3 regions of the Paenibacillus sp. FSL H8-0034 genome follow, and region 3 is predicted to be linked to each of the others. Evidence: a T-box and tRNA genes for the amino acid it is inferred to sense, from the RefSeq annotation. Region 3 holds a T-box; the other regions hold tRNA genes.

Region 1 (2,246 bases), 5.7 Mb from region 3:
CTTTTCGCGAAACAGGAACATGCTAAAATATATGGCAAATACACTGACCACAGTAATAGAGACAATGATGAGCAAAGGGTACGTTAGAAGCAATTTCATCTCAATCTTATGGTTTTTTAATTGGAACCATCTACATCCGTGACTGAACCGTTGAAGCAGTTTGAGTATTGTCTCCACAGCATTGAACTCCTTCTTATAAAATATCCTCTTGGCACTCGCTAAGACATTTACAATCGCTTTCATAATCTAGTTCCGACTTTCCATGTACTTAAGTCTTTTTCTCCCCACATTCACCTCTATACTTTGGCAGTATGAACCATCTATTCGTAGTCATTGTACACCACACTCAACTAAATGCCTATAAAAGTCATAGGAAATTCATATAAACAGATTGATTTAATTTACATTATTTTACATTTTATTTCAATTTTCGCATCTTTTATTGATAGGAAACTTGAAGAAAATAAAAAAAGCTGACACGGTAGAGAACCGTTGTCAGCTTACTTCCTGATTATGCATACCCATAAGAGATAGGAGTAATCAGGAATCCTTTGGTACATGATGCGCGTAGAGGGACTTGAACCCCCACGGTCGCCCGCTAGATCCTAAGTCTAGTGCGTCTGCCAATTCCGCCATACGCGCGCATTGTGTTAATGGTGAGACATGTAGGATTCGAACCTACGACACCCTGATTAAAAGTCAGGTGCTCTACCAACTGAGCTAATGTCTCATAATAATGGCTGGGGATCTAGGATTCGAACCTAGGGATGACGGAGTCAAAGTCCGTTGCCTTACCGCTTGGCTAATCCCCAATTTGGTTAATCTTAGAAATGGGCGATCGAAGGGAATTGAACCCTCGAGTGTCGGATCCACAAACCGATGCGTTAACCACTTCGCCACGATCGCCATAATATATGGATTATAAACAAACGAATAAACCCTTACGGGATATGAATTCAATAATTAAATCTCAATATTTACTAATGGAAATGGCGGAGCCGACGGGATTCGAACCCGCGATCTCCTGCGTGACAGGCAGGCATGTTGGGCCACTACACCACGGCTCCACAGTGTTTTCGAAGCTTACTTATCTTCGAAATTATTAAGTTGCGGGGGCAGGATTTGAACCTGCGGCCTTCGGGTTATGAGCCCGACGAGCTACCGGGCTGCTCCACCCCGCGTCAATCAATACATATATGGTGGGCGCTGACGGGATCGAACCGCCGACCCTCTGCTTGTAAGGCAGATGCTCTCCCAGCTGAGCTAAGCGCCCTTGCTTTGGTGACCCGTAGGGGACTCGAACCCCTGTTACCTCCGTGAAAGGGAGGTGTCTTAACCACTTGACCAACGGGCCGAACTAATTTAAAACATTTAATCATATAAACCTATGTAGGTTAGCTTGGCAACGTCCTACTCTCCCAGAACCCTGCGGTTCAAGTACCATTGGCGCTGAAGGGCTTAACGGTCGTGTTCGAGATGGGAACGCGTGGTTCCCCTTCGCCATCATCACCAAACTAAGAGCTTTCATAGAAAGCTGACTACGTAAGCATCAAGGTTTGCACCCTGAAAACTAGATCCGAAACTTACACTTTACGCTTGAGCAGCGCGTCTCACTCGCTTTCGCTTGCAAGACTCTTTCTTGGATAAGCCCTCGACCGATTAGTATTCGTCAGCTCCATACCTTGCGGCACTTCCACCCCGAACCTATCTACCTCATCGTCTATAAGGGGTCTTACTAATTGGGAAATCTCATCTTGAGGGGGCTTCGCGCTTAGATGCTTTCAGCGCTTATCCCTTCCGTACGTAGCTATCCAGCCGTGCTCCTGGCGGAACAACTGGTACACCAGCGGTACGTCCATCCCGGTCCTCTCGTACTAAGGACAGCTCCTCTCAAATTTCCTGCGCCCACGACAGATAGGGACCGAACTGTCTCACGACGTTCTGAACCCAGCTCGCGTACCGCTTTAATGGGCGAACAGCCCAACCCTTGGGACCTACTTCAGCCCCAGGATGCGATGAGCCGACATCGAGGTGCCAAACCTCCCCGTCGATGTGGACTCTTGGGGGAGATAAGCCTGTTATCCCCAGGGTAGCTTTTATCCGTTGAGCGATGGCCCTTCCATTCGGTACCACCGGATCACTAAGCCCGACTTTCGTCCCTGCTCGACCTGTTTGTCTCGCAGTCAAGCTCCCTTGTGCCTTTACACTCTGCGAATGATTTCCAACCATTCTGAGGGAACCTTAGG
Region 2 (2,246 bases), 870 kb from region 3:
TCCTATTCCCATTCTTCTAAATCTCTTCATCACAAAAAACTCTGCCATCGAATAGATCGCATCCCCTTCTGTATCCACTCCAAGCGCTCTCATCAAAGCGAAGCCAGCCAGCTTCCCATCAACTCGTATAAAAAAAGCATACCTGCCGTCCTCAGTCCAGTAATGATCCAAATATGGATAATCGTAGTATCCCTGCTCGTTAACATCATCAAGCTCATACTCGCTAAAATCATATTTATACAGCTCCATTAGCTGTCTCAGAACCGATTTTTGTCCATAAGCCACTTTTTCTAATATCATGTTCATAACTCCTCGCTATCCGCTATTTCTTCCTATTATTATCCATAATGGAAGGCTATTTGAATATGGATTTTTTGTATGTAATTAAGAATTCCTATCCGTGTTTCTACTATTTAAATGGATACTTATTAAAAGCTTTTCCGAAATAGCAAAAAAACCTTGATAGACAAGGTTTATCGGTTATCACTATATGTAATTAGCATTAAATTTAAAATGGTCGGGACGACACGATTTGAACATGCGACCCCCTGGTCCCAAACCAGGTGCTCTACCAAGCTGAGCTACGTCCCGACAATGTATACAATTAGGAAGTACATGGTGGCTCGGGACGGAATCGAACCGCCGACACGAGGATTTTCAGTCCTCTGCTCTACCGACTGAGCTACCGAGCCTTATGTATTTTCAATAAAATGGCGGAGCCGACGGGATTCGAACCCGCGATCTCCTGCGTGACAGGCAGGCATGTTGGGCCACTACACCACGGCTCCACAGTGTTTTCGAAGCACATTTACCCTCGAAATCATTAAGTTGCGGGGGCAGGATTTGAACCTGCGGCCTTCGGGTTATGAGCCCGACGAGCTACCGGGCTGCTCCACCCCGCGTCAATCAATACATATATGGTGGGCGCTGACGGGATCGAACCGCCGACCCTCTGCTTGTAAGGCAGATGCTCTCCCAGCTGAGCTAAGCGCCCTTGCTTTGGTGACCCGTAGGGGACTCGAACCCCTGTTACCTCCGTGAAAGGGAGGTGTCTTAACCACTTGACCAACGGGCCTTATTCAATAATGACTACGGAGAGAAAGGGATTCGAACCCTTGAGACGCTTGTGGCGCCTACACGATTTCCAATCGTGCTCCTTCGACCAAACTCGGACACCTCTCCATATGGCTCCCCGAACAGGACTCGAACCTGTGACAACTCGATTAACAGTCGAGTGCTCTACCAACTGAGCTATCAGGGAATATTCATGGTAAAAAAAAACCCACATTCGTGGGGGCTGCTTGGCAACGTCCTACTCTCCCAGAACCCTGCGGTTCAAGTACCATTGGCGCTGAAGGGCTTAACGGTCGTGTTCGAGATGGGAACGCGTGGTTCCCCTTCGCCATCATCACCAAACTAAGAGCTTTCGTTAGAAAGCTGACTTCGTAAGCCTAAGCTTTTTTCGAAGCGTTACGCCTTCGAAATCGCTGCGAGAAAATATCCATCCTTACAAAGGACAGGCAGCTCAGAGTTTGCACCCTGAAAACTAGATCCGAAACTTACACTTTACGCTTGAGCAGCGCGTCTCACTCGCTTTCGCTTGCAAGACTCTTTCTTGGATAAGCCCTCGACCGATTAGTATTCGTCAGCTCCATACCTTGCGGCACTTCCACCCCGAACCTATCTACCTCATCGTCTATAAGGGGTCTTACTAATTGGGAAATCTCATCTTGAGGGGGCTTCGCGCTTAGATGCTTTCAGCGCTTATCCCTTCCGTACGTAGCTATCCAGCCGTGCTCCTGGCGGAACAACTGGTACACCAGCGGTACGTCCATCCCGGTCCTCTCGTACTAAGGACAGCTCCTCTCAAATTTCCTGCGCCCACGACAGATAGGGACCGAACTGTCTCACGACGTTCTGAACCCAGCTCGCGTACCGCTTTAATGGGCGAACAGCCCAACCCTTGGGACCTACTTCAGCCCCAGGATGCGATGAGCCGACATCGAGGTGCCAAACCTCCCCGTCGATGTGGACTCTTGGGGGAGATAAGCCTGTTATCCCCAGGGTAGCTTTTATCCGTTGAGCGATGGCCCTTCCATTCGGTACCACCGGATCACTAAGCCCGACTTTCGTCCCTGCTCGACCTGTTTGTCTCGCAGTCAAGCTCCCTTGTGCCTTTACACTCTGCGAATGATTTCCAACCATTCTGAGGGAACCTTAGGGCGCCTCCGTTACATTTTAGGAGG
Region 3 (2,246 bases):
TGCGGCAGAGGACAAGATAGAGCCAAGAGTTGCTTTTAATGGGAAGACTACCGATGCTCCCCAACCTGTAAAGCCATTCGGTTTGACCTCTTTGCTGCAAAGTTCCTCGTCAGTCAAAGAGGAGCAAAGATTAGCTGAATCAGAGGCTGCACAGAGTGCTCCCGCTCCGGGTGACCGATTGGAATGGAAGAAGCTGCTGCTGAGCTCAACGAGTGAGAAGCAGGAATTCCGCCGCGTTCGGTTATGTATTGTACAGAAGGAAGAAACCTTGGAAATCATTGCGAAGCGCTATGAATTAAACCCACGTGAAATTGCACTGTTTAACCGATTAGCCGAGCATGAAGTTACCGTAGGACAAATCGTCTATATTCCCAAATAAACGAAAATGCCCGATCAAACCTTAATAGGGGTTTGAAACGGGCATTTTTGGCTATAATAAGGATAAAACCTTGGTTTATAGGCGGATATGTTATTGACTCCATCGGTAATGTTGTTTATCATAGATGTAATCATATGTTTCAATAACTTGGAAAGGGAATAGTAGGCAGCTAACCCATCAGAGAGCGGAATTGTTACGCTGAGAGGTTCCGTAGGATGTAACTTGCCGAAGTCGCCCTGGAGTTGCAGCATTCAAGGCAGGTCTGAGATTCAATATAGCCATCTCGTATGGTCATTGAATGCTTGGTTTGCGGATAGATGCTGCCGGTATCAGCCGTTATCTGTTGAAGTGCCGCATAGTGGGCAGTAATGTGTCAGCCCAATTCTTTTTCTTATGCGGAATAAAGGTGGTACCACGGAAGCAGATCCTTTCGTCCTTTGCGGCGAAGGGATTTTTTTGTTGCCTATGAAAGTGCAGTGGATGGGTAGAAGGTTAAACCCTGGCCCAGTCCAGCCTGCAGGTAATGGATGAATAGTATGGATAATGGAGGAACCCGCGATGGAAGAAATAAAAACAACGGAAATGCCGACGACCTACGATCCGAAGGAAGCGGAAAGGAAATGGTACGAGTACTGGCTGAAGGGCGAATACTTTAAAGCAGGGCAGCGCAAGGATGCAGAGGCGTATACGATCGTTATTCCTCCGCCGAATGTAACAGGCATGCTGCATATTGGGCATGCGCTGGATTGCACACTGCAGGATATTATGATTCGTACCAAGAGAATGCAAGGCTATGATGCACTCTGGCTGCCTGGATCTGACCATGCCGGAATAGCGACACAAACCAGAGTCGAGCAGAAGCTGCGTGAGGAAGGCATTACCCGCTACGATCTGGGCCGTGAAAAGTTTCTGGAAAAGGTGTGGGAGTGGAAGGAGCATTACGCGGATTCGATTCACCAGCAGTGGGCTAAGATGGGCTTTTCGCTGGATTATTCCCGTGAGCGGTTTACACTGGATGAAGGACTGTCTAAAGCGGTCCGTGAAGTGTTCGTCCGGTTGTACGAAAAGGGCCTTATTTATCGCGGCAACTATATTATTAACTGGGATCCGGCAGCACGGACCGCTTTATCGGATATTGAGGTTGAACACAAGGAAATCCAGGGACACCTGTACCATTTGAAATATACAGTCAAGGATAGCGATGAGTTTATTGTGGTTGCCACAACACGCCCGGAAACGATGCTGGGTGATTCTGCTGTTGCGGTGCATCCGGAGGACGATCGATATCAGCATTTGATTGGAAAGGTATTGGTACTGCCATTTGTTGGTCGGGAGATTCCGATTATTGGCGATGAATATGTGGATAAGGATTTTGGAAGCGGAGCTGTAAAAATTACGCCTGCTCATGATCCGAATGACTTTGAAGTAGGAAAGCGCCATGATTTGCCGCAAATATTGGTTATGGATATTACAGGTACAATGAACGATAAGGCTGGACCTTATGAAGGTTTGGACCGTTTCGAGTGCCGTAAGCAAATTGTTGCCGATATGAAGGAATCCGGGGTTTTGGTGAAAATTGAGGATCACGTGCATCAAGTCGGCCACAGTGAGCGCAGTGGAGCTATTGTTGAGCCCTACTTGTCCACCCAATGGTTTGTGAAAATGAAGCCGTTGGCGGAGCAGGCGATTGCTGCGCAAAACTTGAAAACTGGAGTTAATTTTGTTCCGGAACGCTTCGAAAAAAGTTATTTGCAATGGATCGAAAACGTTCGTGACTGGTGTATTTCCCGTCAGCTGTGGTGGGGGCATCGGATACCGGCCTGGTACAATGACGAAACAGGGGAAATGTTCGTATCGCACAGCGAAG

Evidence for each region. The T-box of region 3 lies ahead of NST47_RS10250 (valine--tRNA ligase). A T-box ahead of a tRNA ligase gene usually reads a tRNA of that ligase, here a tRNA-Val.
Region 1: it has a tRNA-Val gene. The T-box ahead of NST47_RS10250 (valine--tRNA ligase) is inferred to sense a tRNA for this amino acid. The anticodon was not compared.
Region 2: it has a tRNA-Val gene. The T-box ahead of NST47_RS10250 (valine--tRNA ligase) is inferred to sense a tRNA for this amino acid. The anticodon was not compared.

What each region holds. Positions count from the first base shown of each region.
Region 1 covers NZ_JBBOBS010000001.1:7,973,293-7,975,538, forward strand. Annotated here, with positions in the region: gene NST47_RS35575 (sensor histidine kinase) at 1-99, opposite strand, end outside; tRNA gene NST47_RS35580 (tRNA-Leu) at 563-642, opposite strand; tRNA gene NST47_RS35585 (tRNA-Lys) at 655-730, opposite strand; tRNA gene NST47_RS35590 (tRNA-Gln) at 738-812, opposite strand; tRNA gene NST47_RS35595 (tRNA-His) at 834-906, opposite strand; tRNA gene NST47_RS35600 (tRNA-Asp) at 991-1,067, opposite strand; tRNA gene NST47_RS35605 (tRNA-Met) at 1,108-1,181, opposite strand; tRNA gene NST47_RS35610 (tRNA-Val) at 1,198-1,273, opposite strand; tRNA gene NST47_RS35615 (tRNA-Glu) at 1,280-1,354, opposite strand; rRNA gene rrf (5S ribosomal RNA) at 1,398-1,514, opposite strand; rRNA gene NST47_RS35625 (23S ribosomal RNA) at 1,640-2,246, opposite strand, start outside.
Region 2 covers NZ_JBBOBS010000001.1:1,383,290-1,385,535, reverse strand. Annotated here, with positions in the region: gene NST47_RS06300 (GNAT family N-acetyltransferase) at 1-300, opposite strand, end outside; tRNA gene NST47_RS06295 (tRNA-Pro) at 515-591, opposite strand; tRNA gene NST47_RS06290 (tRNA-Phe) at 617-692, opposite strand; tRNA gene NST47_RS06285 (tRNA-Asp) at 712-788, opposite strand; tRNA gene NST47_RS06280 (tRNA-Met) at 829-902, opposite strand; tRNA gene NST47_RS06275 (tRNA-Val) at 919-994, opposite strand; tRNA gene NST47_RS06270 (tRNA-Glu) at 1,001-1,075, opposite strand; tRNA gene NST47_RS06265 (tRNA-Ser) at 1,093-1,182, opposite strand; tRNA gene NST47_RS06260 (tRNA-Asn) at 1,186-1,261, opposite strand; rRNA gene rrf (5S ribosomal RNA) at 1,300-1,416, opposite strand; rRNA gene NST47_RS06250 (23S ribosomal RNA) at 1,616-2,246, opposite strand, start outside.
Region 3 covers NZ_JBBOBS010000001.1:2,253,229-2,255,474, forward strand. Annotated here, with positions in the region: gene NST47_RS10245 (LysM peptidoglycan-binding domain-containing protein) at 1-379, shown strand, start outside; T-box leader at 519-820, shown strand; gene NST47_RS10250 (valine--tRNA ligase) at 938-2,246, shown strand, end outside.